2 regions of the Peribacillus frigoritolerans genome follow, and region 2 is predicted to be linked to the other one. Evidence: riboswitches for the same ligand, from Rfam matches in the RefSeq annotation. Region 2 holds a riboswitch; the other holds the start of a gene.
What was found. Region 2 has a riboswitch for glycine ahead of ABOA58_RS03285 (amino acid permease). Riboswitches for the same ligand answer to the same signal wherever they lie in the genome.
Positions count from the first base shown of each region.

Region 1: linked by a shared signal. The riboswitch ahead of gcvT (glycine cleavage system aminomethyltransferase GcvT) and the one ahead of ABOA58_RS03285 (amino acid permease) in region 2 are both predicted to bind glycine.

Region 1 is NZ_CP158190.1:3,683,927-3,692,182, forward strand. It holds gene ABOA58_RS18015 (lipoate--protein ligase family protein) at 98-934, opposite strand; gene ABOA58_RS18020 (rhodanese-like domain-containing protein) at 1,137-1,520, shown strand; gene gcvPB (aminomethyl-transferring glycine dehydrogenase subunit GcvPB) at 1,660-3,117, opposite strand; gene gcvPA (aminomethyl-transferring glycine dehydrogenase subunit GcvPA) at 3,110-4,456, opposite strand; gene gcvT (glycine cleavage system aminomethyltransferase GcvT) at 4,474-5,580, opposite strand; glycine riboswitch at 5,719-5,802, opposite strand; glycine riboswitch at 5,806-5,893, opposite strand; gene ABOA58_RS18040 (DEAD/DEAH box helicase) at 6,270-7,958, shown strand; gene ABOA58_RS18045 (YqhG family protein) at 7,936-8,256, shown strand, end outside.
Region 2 is NZ_CP158190.1:682,419-690,674, reverse strand. It holds gene bioA (adenosylmethionine--8-amino-7-oxononanoate transaminase) at 1-898, shown strand, start outside; gene ABOA58_RS03305 (hypothetical protein) at 1,278-1,490, shown strand; gene ABOA58_RS03300 (FAD-binding oxidoreductase) at 1,578-2,927, opposite strand; gene ABOA58_RS03295 (hypothetical protein) at 3,065-3,247, opposite strand; gene ABOA58_RS03290 (amino acid permease) at 3,313-4,701, opposite strand; glycine riboswitch at 5,205-5,283, shown strand; gene ABOA58_RS03285 (amino acid permease) at 5,492-6,832, shown strand; gene ABOA58_RS03280 (DUF3311 domain-containing protein) at 7,107-7,307, shown strand; gene ABOA58_RS03275 (sodium:solute symporter family protein) at 7,304-8,256, shown strand, end outside.

The DNA of each region.
Region 1 (8,256 bases), 2.6 Mb from region 2:
CCCCATCCCTTTTAGGGCTTATCCCTGCAAGGGATGTGTTATTTGGTCAAACAAATCTGAAAAAACTTTTTTATTATCCACTCTGATTATGCTTCCTCTATCTCATGAAATTCCATTCATCGCTTTCATATTTGCTTTCTGCAATGGCCTTCACTTCCAGCAATTGCTGTTCAGTGAGGACATATGGCTCTAAATCGATCGAAAGTCCTTCGGCAAAACCTTTTTCAAAAGCTTCTTTCGCTTCAGGGATGGTAATCTTTCTCCCGGCAATGTCATTTATGGCCACAGCTTTATTTTTTAGGTTTTTTTGCATTCTCTCTTTAACCCTGTCATTTGAGAATTTAAATACGCTAAAGAGCTTATCATCATCAAGTTCAAGCAAAATGGAACCGTGCTGAAGGATGACGCCTTTTTGCCTGGTTTGAGCGCTGCCAGCGACCTTCCTGCCCTCAACGACCAGTTCATACCAGCTTGGAGCATCAAAGCAGACGGAAGACCTGGGCGTTTTTAAAGCCGCTTTTTCCTGATCGGTTCTAGGCACGGCAAAATAAGCATCCAATCCAAGATTCCTGAACCCCATTAATATTCCTTCAGAAATGACACGATATGCTTCAGTAACGGTAGTTGGCATTCCTGGATAGGATTCTGGAACGATTACGCTATAAGTCAATTCATGCTCGTGCAGTACAGCTCGTCCTCCTGTCGGTCTGCGAACAAAACCAAGGCCCTGCCTTTTGACCTCTTCCATATCAATTTCCTTTTCTGCCTTTTGAAAATAACCGATCGACAATGTCGCTGGATCCCAGCCGTAAAAGCGTATGATTGGCGGAATTTCCCCTTTGCTTTGCCAGTTTAACAGCGCTTCGTCCAGCGCCATATTAAAAGCCGGTGAACAATACCCCGAATCTATAAAACCCCATTTTTCTTTAGCCATCCTTACCCCTCGTTTCGATAAACTGTTTTTCAATACCCCACAAAAACTCACATGTAGTAGTTTAACAGACTTTAACACTCTAAAAAAGAAAGTGCTATCAAGTCGATGAAGAATTTGATGAAAATTCTTTTTGATTATTGGGTAAAGCAATTATATAATAAAGATTGTCTGTATTCGTTAAGGTAGAAGGGAGTTTTTATGTTTGGAAATATTATATACACTGCTCATCATCTTAGGAGTGGTTATTGCGTATTCACTTTTTAATTGGTACCGCCAGCGTAAAATCGTTAAAACACTAACACAGGACGAATTTATCGCTAACTACAGAAAAGTGCAGCTAATCGATGTGCGGGAACCGAATGATTTCGATAATGGTCATATCTTAGGCGCAAGAAACATCCCTATGACTCAAATGAAAACACGCTTGGTCGAAATTAGGCCGGACAAGCCTGTATATTTGTACGCTCAAAGCGAAATCATCAGCGGCAGAGCTGCAGCCATGCTATACAAAAAGGGCTACAGGGAACTTTTTCACCTAAAGGGCGGTTTCAAAATGTGGACCGGGAAAATCAAAGCAAAGAAATAAGACCCCATCTCCGCATGGGCTCTTTTTAATTTAATAGCTCAAGGAAAAGAAAGTTAACTGTTGGACTTTAATGAAATCTTACATAAACATGAAAAATCCCCGCCGGCAGGCAGGGATTTTTTTCGTATAAGCTATCAATCTAGGCTTGATAACGCAGAACGGGTTTTCTTGCAGCAAGAGTTTCATCAAGCCGCTTTATAACGGTTGTATGCGGAGCTTCCTGGACGATTTCAGGAGTTTCTTCCGCTTCCTTGGCAATCTGGATCATCGCATCGATGAACGCATCCAGCGTTTCTTTTGACTCGGTTTCAGTCGGTTCTATCATCATTCCTTCTTCCACGTTCAACGGGAAGTAAATGGTTGGAGGATGATACCCGAAATCCAGCAATCTTTTAGCTATATCGAGAGTCCTTACCCCCAATTTCTTTTGCCGGCGTCCGCTTAATACGAATTCGTGCTTGCAATGACGATTATATGGCAGGTCAAAATAAGGTTCCAACCTGCGCATCATATAATTGGCATTGATGACAGCATTCTCGGTGACGGCTTTAAGGCCATCAGGCCCCATTGAACGAATGTACGTATATGCCCTCACGTTTATCCCGAAATTACCATAATAAGGTTTTACCCTACCAATCGATTGCGGACGATCATAATCAAGGACGAATTGCTCACCTTGCTTGACTATAAGAGGTTTAGGCAAGTAAGGAATCAAGTCGGACTTCACACCTACAGGACCAGAACCCGGACCGCCGCCGCCATGCGGGCCTGTGAATGTTTTATGGAGATTTAAGTGAACCACATCAAAGCCCATGTCACCCGGGCGTGCTTTTGATAGGACTGCATTCAGATTGGCTCCGTCATAATAAAGCTTCCCACCTGCATCATGGACAAGTTGTGCCATTTCCAAAATGTTTTCTTCAAACAATCCCAATGTATTAGGGTTCGTCAGCATCAAGGCCGCCGTATCAGGTCCGACAACACGCTTTAAATCTTCAAGGTCGACTAATCCATTTTCATCGGATTTCACTGTAATCGTTTCAAGTCCGGCAACAGTGGCAGAGGCAGGATTCGTACCGTGTGCAGAATCAGGTACAATCACTTTCGTCCGTTCTGTATCGCCATTCGCTTCGTGAAAAGCGCGAATCATCATTAACCCTGTCCACTCACCATGTGCACCTGCTGCAGGCTGTAATGTCACTTGGTCCATCCCGGTGATTTCCGTTAAGTGTTCCTGCAAATCAAATAAGAGTCCTAATGCTCCCTGAACGGTAGCCGGATCTTGATATGGATGGATATGGGCAAAGCCGTTGAAGCGTGCCACGTTTTCATTTATTTTCGGATTATATTTCATCGTGCATGAACCCAGCGGATAAAAACCCGAATCCACCCCATGATTCCGTTTGGAGAGTGCTGTATAGTGACGCATGATATCCAGTTCGGACACCTCAGGCAGTTCTGCCTCTTCTTCACGGATGTAGTCGGCAGGAAGAATTTCTTCGAGCGGAATAGTTGCAACATCCATTTCTGGCAGACTGTACCCGATTCGACCGGAAGTACTGATTTCAAAAATGAGTGATTGATCTTGATTATTCATGTTGATCCCCCAATTCCTGCGCAAGTGCATCAATTTCTTCTTTTGTTCTAAGTTCAGTTACCGCAACCAGCATATGGTCTTTCAGCTCAGGATAAACCGTCCCTAAATCAAAGCCACCGATCATCCCTTTTTCAAAAAGGTTTTTATTGATTTCTGAAAACGAAGCAGGCAGTTTAATGACAAATTCATTGAACGAAGGACCATCGAATATCACTTCCACCCCTTTTGCCATAATTGCTTTTTTCGCATAATGAGCTTTTTGAATATTTTGCACGGCCATTTCTTTGACACCCTTTTTCCCAAGCGCGGTCATTGCAACAGAAGCTGCCAACGCATTCAAAGCTTGATTGGAACAAATGTTGGATGTGGCTTTGTCACGGCGAATGTGCTGTTCACGAGCTTGAAGCGTCAGTACAAATCCCCGTTTACCATTTTCATCCACTGTTTGACCGACGAGTCGGCCCGGAACTTTCCGAACAAGTTTATTAGTAACGGCAAAATATCCACAATGAGGTCCACCGAATGCCGCTGGAATGCCGAATGGCTGAGCATCCCCCGTTACGATATCTGCACCAAGTGCACCAGGGGATGTCAATGCTCCCAATGCAAGCGGATTACTGGAAACGATAAACATCGACTTGACGCCATGAATGATTTCCTCCATTTCTTTCAATGGCTCGATGCGGCCAAAAAAGTTCGGATATTGCACGATCACTCCTGCAATGTCCTCATTCGCCAATTCCCTTAAAGCAGCTAAGTCCGTCACACCGTCTTTAAAAGGAATTTCGATCACTTCCACGCGTTGCCCTTTCGCATATGTCTTAACGACTTCTCTTGATTCAGGATGAACGGCTCCTGAAATGAGAATCTTTTTGCGTCGTGTCTGGCCTGAAGCAAGCATGGCTGCTTCAGCCAGCGCTGTACCGCCGTCATACATGGAGGAGTTAGCCACATCCATGCCCGTCAATTCACATATCATCGTTTGATATTCAAAGATGGCCTGAAGCTCCCCCTGTGAAATTTCAGGCTGATAGGGTGTATAAGCCGTGTAAAATTCAGAACGGGATAGAACATGATCGACGATGACCGGCGCGTAATGGTCATAGACACCCGCACCAAGGAAGGAAGCATAGTTTTTAAGGTCCGCATTCTTGGCAGCAAGCCTTGATAATTCTTTCATTAATGCAGGTTCAGATTTAGCAGGCTTGATATCGTATTCTCCTTGAAAACGAACGCTTTCAGGGATATCACTGAAAAGTTCTTCAGCAGTGGATACCCCTATCGCTTTCAGCATTTCTTGTTTATCTTGCTCTGTCATGGGTAAATAACGATGTTTCATCTAATGACCATTCCCCTCTATTTACGTGGTTTTTTATAAAAAGGTGTTTGTATTATAACGGCTTTCAAACGTTTGGAACGGATTTCCACTTCGACTTCCGCATCCAGCACCGAAAATTCCTTATCGATAAGTACCAAACCCACGTTTTTCTTCAACGTTGGTGATTGGGTACCGGTCGTGACCTCGCCAATGACTTTATCACCGCTGTAGACCTTATACCCATGACGTGGAATGCCACGGTCAATCATTTCAATTCCCACAAGCTTGCGGGAAGCTCCTTTCTCCTTTTGCTCAGCAAGAACGGCTTTCCCGAAAAAATCAACTTCCTTATCCACTTTTACTGCAAAACCAATCCCGGCTTCTATCGGGGTGATGTCCGCTGAAAGCTCCTGCCCATACAGCGGCAGTTTCGCTTCAAAACGCAGGGTATCACGAGCACCTAAACCAATCGGCTGAACCCCCTCTTCGTTTCCGGCATCCATAATCGCCTTCCAAAGGGCAGGACCATTTTCACTGTCACTATATATCTCAAAGCCATCCTCACCAGTGTACCCAGTACGGGATACCAGCGTGGAGATGCCGTTAATCATGACATTTTCCTTGAACTTGAAAAATCCTATTTCACTTAAGGCAGTATTTCCCGATAGTTTTTGTAATATCTTCTCTGCAGCTGGTCCTTGAAGTGCCAGCTGTGTATAGTCACTCGATACATTCGTAATTTGGACATCTTCCGTTAAATTAGCTTGCAGCCAATTGAAATCTTTTTCTGTATTCGCTGCATTGACCACGAGCAGATAGTCGTCCTCAGCCCTTTTATACACGATAAGATCATCGACCGTGCCTCCGTTTTCATAACACATGGCGGTATATTGGGCACCGCCCTGTTGCAGCTTTGATATATCATTGGTCAGCATCTTCTGTAAAAAGGAAAGGCTTCCGGGACCCTTAACATCGACTTCACCCATATGGGAAACATCGAATAACCCCGCTTTTGTTCGTACGGCTTCATGTTCGTCCTTTATACCCGAAAATTGGACAGGAAGTTCCCAGCCGCCAAAATCAATCGTTTTACCTCCGTATTCACGATAAACCTCAAATAGTGGTGTTCTTTTTAAATTGGTCAAAAAATGACCCCCTTCAGATTTTTTTTAATTAATTGGCTTCATTATCAAAAGCTTCTTGTCATTACGCATCAGATATTTCCTGATTCATGATGTGAAAAAAGCACAAAAAAGGACAGAGAAAGCCCGTTTGAGCTTTTTCTCTGTCCTGAAACCTGAAAGTTTACCTATGTAATAGGTTTTCCCCTTTGGTGGCCGTCCCAAAATGGGCGGCGCTCTCCAGAGTTGCGTCCAATAAGAGTTCTTTTGCCTGAGAGATTCACTGCTAAGTTTGCTCCTTCGGCGCTACATCCGTAGTCTCTCCCCTTATCTTCACCCGCATATAAATGGTCTACCAATGAAAGGAAGCGAATAAGCCACCAAGCATCGGTAAAACCCCTGAGCATCGTGGAATGCATTCTCTGCCAATTCTCCTGAAACTTCAGAAACCGTTTGATTGGTCTCCTTCAGTAATCTTGGATAAATTAGGAGCCTATAGCCCATACTAAGAAAACGCGAACTGCAAAATCGATGTACAAAGATTCTTTGTAGCGTTTGGAAATTGGAATTTTCTAAATATACTTATATCCTACCCTAAGAAACTTATCTCTGCAATATCTTTTGAAGAGAAATATTTTTCTTACTTCACATATGAAATGTTCGGGTTTTGACCTTTTATTAAGGAAATTATGATTTAAGAGGGAGTTATTTCTATGAAAATCAATATATCCTTTAATTCTGAATGGACTGACGAGTTTCTGCAAAAGATGGAAAATGACGGTCCATGGGGGAATTGGGAGCTTTATAAGCTGGCGGTTCAAATGGAGGAAAATCTTATCATCCCTGATTTTGAAGGTTTACAGGCGCCCAAGCACCTTCCGCAGTTAACCCCGCTTCCGCATCAATTGGAAGCAGCCAAGCAAGTGGTGGAAAAGATGAATGGAAAGGCCATTTTAGCTGATGAGGTAGGGCTCGGAAAAACAATTGAAGCTGGATTGATACTAAAAGAGTATATGATTAGGGGCCTTGTAAAAAAAGTTTTGATCCTTGTTCCGGCTTCCCTTGTCACACAATGGGCTTTTGAATTGAATACCAAGTTTCATATACCGGCAGTCGTTCAGAGAAAAAGTTATGTTTGGGACTCCTGTGATGTGGTCATTTCATCCATTGATACAGCCAAACGCGCTCCACATCGAGATATCATTTTCAAGCAGGAATACGACTTCATCATTATTGATGAAGCTCATAAACTTAAAAATAATAAGACAAAGAACTATGAATTCGTCCAAAATCTGAAAAAGAAATTTTGTTTACTCCTGACAGCCACTCCGATTCAAAATAAAGTCGAGGAAATTTTCCACCTCGTTTCGTTATTGAAACCGGGCCACTTGGGAAATGCCTCACTTTTTTCGGAAAAGTATAAAGGTAAAGGCCGGAACATAATTGAAGATGAACACCTAAAGGAACTTGTCAATACTGTCATGATTCGAAACCGGCGGGCCGATACTGGCATTGAATGGACAAAACGGCATGTGGAGACCATCACCATTGAATTTTCTCCAACGGAACAAGCATTGTACGATGCCGTTTCCAAATTCAAACCTATTTCGGATGGTTCTAAAGGAAGCGCATTTTCGGCTCTCACTCTCCAAAGGGAAGCATGCAGCAGCAGAGAGGCGGTCTTTTATACATTAAAGAATATGAAAGCTAAATATGATCAGCCTTCCCCTGACTTTTTGGCAAAGCTTGATGATTTATTTTCTAAAGTGAATGAAACGGTTCAGAACTCCAAGGCTGAAAAAGCTTTGGAACTGATCAAGAAAATTGATGATAAAGTCATTATCTTTACCGAATACCGGGCGACTCAGCTATATCTACAATGGTACCTACAGCAGAATGGAATTTCTTCAGTTCCTTTCCGAGGCGGTTTTAAGCGCGGAAAGAAAGACTGGATGCGAGAATTATTCCAAAAGAATATACAGGTATTAATTGCAACAGAAGCTGGCGGGGAAGGGATAAACCTTCAGTTTTGCCATCACTTGATTAATTTTGACCTGCCATGGAACCCGATGAGGCTCGAACAGAGAATTGGACGGATACACCGCCTTGGTCAGGAAGAAGATGTGATGATTTATAACTTTGCCACGAAAAATACAGTAGAAGAACATATTCTGAAGTTACTATATGAAAAAATAAATTTATTCGAGAAAGTAATCGGCGAATTGGATGATATTCTAACCAAACTGGATATTAACAACATTGAAGAATATTTGATTGATGTGGTCGGCGAATCCAAAACAGAGGGTGAAATGAAAATTAAGATGGATAATTTTTCATCGTTAATCCAATTCGCTCAATCAATGAAGGAAGGTGAGGTTCATGCAGCAACGGGAAATTCATGATTTTTTATTAACTTACTTTAAAGCCAACGATTGTGAAATACTGGATAATGCACCAACCCACCTTACAGTCCAATTGACGATTGATATGGATAAAGAATTAATGAACAGACCCTTTTATTGGCATTATCTAGAAAAAACAGGTGGCGTTCCGAACCCAGCACAGATGACTTTCATTACCGATCCAGAACAAGCTCCATCCGATTTAAAGGGAGAAATGATTCATTTTGGCTCCCCTCGCCTTCACCAGATTATTCAATCTACCAAAAAGCTGGCAGGGTATACTAGACTTTTTGAGGAT
Region 2 (8,256 bases):
CGGAATGGATCTATACCATAGAATCTTTAAGCCCCTCTTATTTCAACGGATTTCCGCCCCTTCACCATATGCCTATCACATGACTGAGTATGGAGATCAAGAAGCCGTGAAAAACCATTGCTTGAAGGAACTGGAGAAGTTACTGCAGAAACAATCAGAGGAAATTGCAGGATTGATCATCGAGCCGCTTGTGCAGGGAGCAGCAGGCATCATAACCCATCCCCATGGCTTTTTGAAAGAGGTCGAGCAATTATGCAAAAAGTACAATATCCTCTTAATTTGTGACGAAGTGGCTGTAGGATTCGGTCGAACCGGTACAATGTTTGCCTGCGAACAGGAAGATGCCGTACCCGATATCATGTGTATGGGCAAAGGGATCACTGGGGGATATATGCCACTCGCCGCCACTATCATGAACGAGCAGATCTTTCAATCCTTCCTGGGGGAACGGGAAGAACATAAAACCTTCTATCACGGTCACACCTATACAGGAAATCAGCTTGCCTGTGCACTGGCACTGAAGAATATCGAGCTGATGGAAAGCCGCAATTTAATTAAAGACATCCAGAAAAAATCTAAATATCTATCACAAAGACTGCAAGCGCTATACGAACTCCCGATAGTCGGCGATATCCGCCAGCGCGGCTTCATGATTGGAGTGGAAATCGTCAAAGACCGCCAAACAAAAGAAACGTTCACCCTCCAAGAGAATGTCGTTTCCGGAATCATCCATACAGCACGGGAAAATGGCCTGATCATTCGGGAACTTGGTCCAGTCATCACGATGATGCCGATCCTTTCCATGTCAGAAAAGGAACTCGATTTCATGGTCGAAACCGCCTACCGTGCCATTAAGGAAGTCTCCATTCATAAAGGATTGATTCCAGCAGCTAACTGATATACAAAGAACCGGAAGAGCAGAGCTCATCCGGTTCCTTCTATACTTTGTAGGGACTTCGTGAAGAAAGATCACAGATATTACATTGTATTCAAGGAACGTAATACTATTTATGCTGAAAATTTAAGGATTCTAAAGTAAATAACCCTAATGATTCCTTTCTTTTTCTGCCCGTTTTTCAATCTTAAGGGTGTACCTTTTACACGAATTTGGATTGTCCATAAATTTTGCATCGTATTTAAATGGACTTTTTTGCTAATTTCATAATTTTTCCAATTTACCCATCCTGTCTACATCATATATTTTTCTCCTTATAAAAAAGAAAAGAAAGGTCATCCTAATGGAGTAATTCCAATAATGACATAAGGAGAGAAGCTACATGCCTCAACAACAAATTGATATCAATCAATTAAACCAAGCAAAAGCAAACGTTACCCTAACACAAACCTTACTTTCACAAGCAATTGAAAAATCTTCCTCTGATCCAACCTTGGCACAAGAAGCCATTAAACAAGCTGCTCAAGAAATCGCGCAAGCCCAGTCTTCCGTAAATCAGGTTTACAGTGCAGTACAAGCTCAGCAAGCGGAATGATTTTGGGAAAATGAAAATAAAACTGGCCTATCCCAATTGAGGAATAGGCCTTTTAATAACGAATGTTTTTGGTGCATCCAAGCTTTTTCAGACCCACTTCTTTAAAGGCGGTATACTTTGAGGGAATTTAAACGTATTGTACGGATCATATCTCGTTTTCACTTCCCGAAGCCGCTTGAAATTTTCTCCATAGTACGCAGTTGGCCAATCTTCGATGAGGATATCCGGCCAATTCACGTAGTCACCTGTAGTATATGGTGACAAAGCGCATTTAAGTTCTTTAATCCAATGGATGTTTTGCCGCTCTTCTTCTGGATTCGTCCATGTAGCCAGATACTCCTGGGCGATGATGGCATCCCGATAATAAAAAGCCGTTTCATTTGGGGCCACACGGCCAGCGGCCCCTCCTAAGGATTGGTGCCAAATGGCTGCATTTTCATTTGGAACGTTTTCCAAAAAATGCTTCATCGTCAAGATTGCTTGCCGTTGAAAAGGTTTTTCTATGAAAGACCCCGACCGCTTGCGATGGGCCGGTCGATTTCCACTTGGATCATTAAAGAATTGCACAGCATCAATGTACGGAACTTCCTTTATCATGATATTTGCTGGAGAACCTGCTCTCGTCAAAGGCTTTAGAAGCTGCTGCAACCTATATGATGGCCCAACAAATTCACCTTGAGCGATAATTTGGTTTACTTCCTTTGACTTGAATTCGATTTCTGAAGTTAAACACTCTTCAACTTGAGGGGCCCAATCCTGCCAGGCTTCAAACACCGCTTCAAAATCTTCCCATCCCCATGTGACGGAGAAAATCGATACCCTTGATACGGGGTGTACCCTGAAGGTAAGAGAAGTGACTATGCCAAAGTTTCCCCCTCCTCCCCCGCAGCATGCCCAAAATAAATCACTATTAATTTTCCTATTTGCTTTAATGAGTTTAGCGCCCCTCTTTCCGCACGCCCTTACCATTTCTATTTCAAGCAAATTGTCACAAGTAAGTCCAAAGCGTCTCGATAACATACCTATTCCACCGCCAAGCGTAAGGCCTACAAGACCAACACCGCTTTCGGTCCCAGCCGGAATCGTCGTGCCATACTTCCATAGCATATTATATACTTGACCTAAATCAGCTCCTGCTTCGATTTTTGCAATCATTTTTTCACGGTTGACCTTGATATTGTACATTTCACTTATATCAATGATTAGACCGCCATTCACTAATGAAAAATTTTCATAACTATGCCTGCCGCTCCTAACCCGGAAAGGTGTATGATTTTCCCGGGCCCACTTCAATGAATTCAACACATCATTGGAATTTTGACAAAACACAATGACCTTTGGGAATTTAGAAAAACTTAAGTTATTATTTATCCTGGCATGCTCATACTCAGCATCATTAGGTGTAACGACCCGCCCGGTAAGCTTTGTTCTTTCCAAAATATAACCCCTTCCTCGGGTAAGATGATGTTACATCCTATGAAAAAATCTGTCAGGAAGACACATTCCATAAGCGACCCACTGCTGGCATCCCTTGTTACGGGGGCTAATTAGCTTTACTCGTGAATTTCGCTGGTTTACTCGAGTTTCGCAGCTTTACTCGTGAATTTCGCTGGTTTACTCGTGAGTTTCGCCGTTTTACTCGTGAGTTTCACTTGTTTACTCGTGAGTTTCACTTGTTTACTCGTGAGTTTTGCCGTTTTACTCGTGAATTTCGCTGGTTTACTCGTGAATTCCGCTGATTTACTCGTGAATTCCAACAATTGATCACCAAAGACAAAAAAGCCCTTCTCGAATTAAGAGAAGGGCTTTCCAATTGAGTTGCTTATCCCGAAATTTCATCATCGGATTTAGCATCCAACGGTGTTCGTTTATCCATTTTCAGGATGTAATAACTTGCTACGACCAAGGCTAGGAAAACGATTCCGACAACCAAGGAAATCCTTGTACTAGGATTGATCCACATACCGACCAGCACCATCAGTAAAAAGGCTATTGTCGCATAGTTACTGAAAGGGGCCAACGGCATCTTGAACGGATGCTTCTCCATTTCAGCGGCATTTACCTTTCTGAATTTAAGCTCACTGATCAGTAAAACAAACCATGGAATCATCCCAGGTAATACACTCGCACTGTACACATAAAGGAATAATTGCGGCGGTGCAAGGTAATTCAGGATAACCCCGATGCCCAATCCTAAAAGTACAGCGATCGTACAATATGCCGGCACTCCATTTTTAGATACTTTAGCAAAGATTTTCGGAGCTTGGCCATTCAATGCCAGTGTGTAAAGCATACGCCCTGCACTGAAAATACCACTGTTGCATCCAGACATTGCCGCAGTGATTACGACAAAATTGATGATTCCTGCTGCTGCTGTGATACCTATTTTTGCAAAGGTTGAAACGAATGGGCTTCCTAAGTCATCCAGTTGATCCCAAGGGAAGACTGTCACGATGACGAATATGGCGCCAATATAGAAAATTAAAATGCGCCATATGATCGACTGGATCGCTTTTGTTACGGTCTTCGTTGGATCTTTCGCTTCTCCGGCTGTGATGCCGATAAGCTCAACGCCTTGATAGGATGCCACGACAAGGGAAAGCGCAAAGAAGAATCCTGTCCAGCCTCCCGTAAAGAAGCCGCCATTTTCCCAAAGATTCGATAATCCAATCGCATCCCCGCCATTCCCTATTCCAAAGAAGATAAGGCCAACGCCGGCAACGATCATCAATACAATCGTTATGATTTTTATAAGCGCAAACCAGAATTCAAATTCCCCGAAGGATTTGACGGAAATGAGGTTGGCCGCCCCCAAGATGATCATGGCGACCACACCTGGTATCCAGGCCGGTAACTCCGGGAACCAATATTGCATATACAACCCAACCGCGATGATTTCGGACATTCCGACGATTACCCATTGAAACCAATTGCTCCAAGCAGTCATATAACCTGCCAAAGGATGTATATAGCTGCTCGCAAAGGTTGCAAATGAACCTGTAGTCGGTTCTAAATAAAGCATCTCACCCATGGAACGCATGATGAAAAATATAAAAATACCTGCGATGGCATAAGCAAGCATTACAGAGGGCCCGGTCCATTTGATCGTGCTCGCCGATCCCATGAATAACCCGACACCGATGGTTCCGCCCAAAGCTATCATTTGAATGTGACGTGCTTCCAGCCCTCTCTTTAATTCCTTGTTCGACATGTTTAACTCCCCCAGATGCAATATCGGTAATGCTTTTCTATCCTTACCACGAACGACTCTCTATTAATTATTGCGATTAGAAATGCTCTATCGAAGAAAAAATATCAATAACACTTCAATTATGTTTTCTTATCTTATAATAGTAAATATTCTGTAAAAATACAATTGTATTTTTGAAATAAACAGTTGCCAAATATATCTTGGCAATTTCCCTAATCTAAAAATATCATTTCAAAAAAATGATGATCAATATTTCATAATAGTGATCATCCAAAAAATAAATTTTTCAAGTACCTTAATAAAAATTAAGATCACTATAAAACTGCAGATATTGCCTTTTTCACTTCAAAAAAACTTGTTGACCTACCGAAAAATAGATGATAGAATTCCAATATTATTTTATAAGCATAATGAATGATTCAGCAGTGGTAGATTATCACTGACGACATTTATTCACAACCGCATACAAGCAAGCGATGAATGCTATGGATGACACTATAGCAGGAGCAGCTTCTGGAGAGACTGTACAAGATGCAGCGCCGAAGGATTCACAATCTCAGGCAAAAGGACAGAAGAGTAACGAATGATAAAATTGTTATTCTGAACCCTTTAAGAGATTGGTATTATCCAATCTCTTTTTTTTATTGTCCATTTTGTGGTTGGACTAAAAACAACAGCTTTAAAACCAATGGGAAAGGCAAGCTGGACGAAAAAATCACGTCCCTCTCTCCAAGACCATGCAGGTAAACTCATTCACTACCAAGACTATAAAAAAACGGGGGCGTAGGAATTGGCTAAACAAGAATTAAAAAGAGATTTAAAAAATAGACATGTACAACTGATTGCAATAGGAGGAACCATTGGCACCGGATTATTTTTAGGTTCCGGAAAAGCCATACAATTGGCAGGTCCTTCTATTTTATTTTCCTATCTTATAATAGGGATTGCCTTGTTTTTTGTGATGAGGGCACTAGGTGAATTGCTCTTATCCAATGCAGGGTATGCATCATTCACTGAATTTGCAACCGAATATGTCGGTCCATGGGCCGGCTTCGTGACAGGCTGGACATATTGGTTCTGTTGGATTATGACCGCAATGGCCGATATCATAGCTGTCGGCGTCTATATACAATATTGGTTCGATATCCCTCAATGGATTCCGGCTCTAATATGCCTGGTCATTCTTTTAGGATTGAACCTATTGACCGTTAAGTTATTTGGTGAATTGGAATTCTGGTTTGCCATCATTAAAGTAATTACGATCATCGCCTTGATCATCGTGGGAATCATCCTTTTGATCATCGGCTTCAATACCAATACCGGAACGGTTTCCCTAACCAACCTATGGAATCATGGGGGCATGTTCCCCAATGGCATTTCCGGATTCCTGTTATCTTTACAACTGGTCGTCTTCTCATTTGTCGGTGTCGAATTGGTCGGGGTTTCCGCAGCAGAAACGGCAAACCCGAGAAAGAACATTCCATCTGCCATCAATAAAATCCCTGTCCGGATTTTACTTTTCTATGTTGGTGCACTATTCGTCATTCTCTGCGTCAACCCATGGACACAACTGGATGCCACGAGCAGCCCATTTGTAGAGGTCTTTGCGTTAATCGGCATTCCTGTCGCTGCAGGGATCATCAACTTCGTCGTTTTGACTTCCGCTGCTTCTGCATGCAACAGCGGTTTATTTTCAACGAGCCGAATACTTTATATGTTAAGCAGGAATGGCGAAGCCCCTGCTAAACTGGAAAAATTAAATAAACAGGCTGTTCCGGGCAATGCCTTATTAACATCCACAATCGTTGTATCAATAGGGGCATTATTAAGCAAGCTGATACCGGAACAGGCATTTACTGTCGTGACGACCATCAGTGCCATCTGTTTCATATGGGTATGGAGCATTATCTTGATCTCCCATATCAAATATTCGAAAACAAGGCCTGACCTAAGAGCCGAATCGACTTTCAAGGCTCCTTTTACACCCTTTGTCAATTACGCCATTTTAGGATTATTCCTGTTCATCCTTATTGTTATGCTATTCGCTGAAGCTACACGACTATCACTGCTCTTGACCCCAATCTGGTTCATACTCTTGGTGATACTATATAACTATCGAAAAAAAAGATAGCTAAAGGAAAAAAGCCTTGAACTCACTATGAATTCAAGGCTTTATCTGTCTTATGAACATATCAGGGTTCGGCTGTCTGCGCACAGTTGCTCAAATATATCAGGCAACTGCATTAAATTTTATATCAAAATAGTGTAAGCTAATATATATTATCGGACCTTTTCCGTCATGTATGAATTTTTCATTCCGGTTTGGTTCACCCATCCATCAGTGGCATTAAAGAATAAACCCCATTGGTGGGCGTTTCACTTTATTAAAACGGAGGGGTTTGTTTATGAAGATTATATATATTCTTACTCTAGTTCCTTTTATAGGCATACTAGGATTTCTGCCTTTTGTTAATAAAATAGAACCATATGTATTAGGGATGCCTTTCAATATGTTCTGGATGGCTATGTGGGTGGTCCTTACCTCTGCCATACTGGGCATCATGTATAAGCTGGATCCCAGGAATCGGGAAGGTGACCAGGAATGAATATTGCTCTCTTAATCATTTTAGCATTTTTACTTCTATCGATATTTTTAGGCATACGCTCTTCAAAAGGAAAAGATATGGACTTGGAACAATGGACGGTGGGCGGACGCGGTTTTGGTGCGATATTCGTCTTTCTGCTGATGGCCGGGGAAATCTATACGACCTTCTCCTTCCTTGGCGGCAGCGGCTGGGCTTATGGCAAGGGCGCACCCGCTCTATATGTTCTAATTTACATTACTTTGTCTTACGTATTATCCTATTGGCTCCTGCCGGAAATTTGGAGATATGCCAAGGAAAATAAACTGATGTCTCAATCCGATTTCTTTGTAAGCAAATATAAGAGTCCCGGTTTAGGAGTTTTGGCTGCGCTTGTCGGTGTGGTGTCGATGATTCCAGTGATCGTCGTGCAGCTGAAAGGATTGGGGATCATTGTCTCAGAAGCATCTTATGGTGCCATCTCTATGTCTGAGGCAGTTTGGATGGGGGCGATCAGCCTTACCATTTATGTGATGATCTCCGGTATACACGGATCAGTTTGGACAGCGGTCATTAAAGATATCATGATGGTTGCCATAATAGGATTTTTGGGGATTTATCTGCCGATTCATTACTTTGGCGGATTTCAGCCGATGTTTGAAGCGATTGATGCGGCCAAGCCTGGTTTTCTAAAGTTCCCAGATCAGGGACTTAGCGTATCATGGTTCATCTCCACGGTAATATTGCTCGTATTCGGTTTCTATATGTGGCCCCAGGTTTTCAGCGCTGTTTATTCAGCACGCAGCGGCAAGGTATTTCGAAAAAATGCCATTATCAGCCCATTATATACACTCATGCTGTTATTCGTCTTTTTCGTTGGGTTTACAGCTATATTGAAAGTGCCCGGACTCGTTGGGGCAGATGCAGACCTCTCATTGCTGCGCCTTTCGATTGAGACCTTTGAACCATGGTT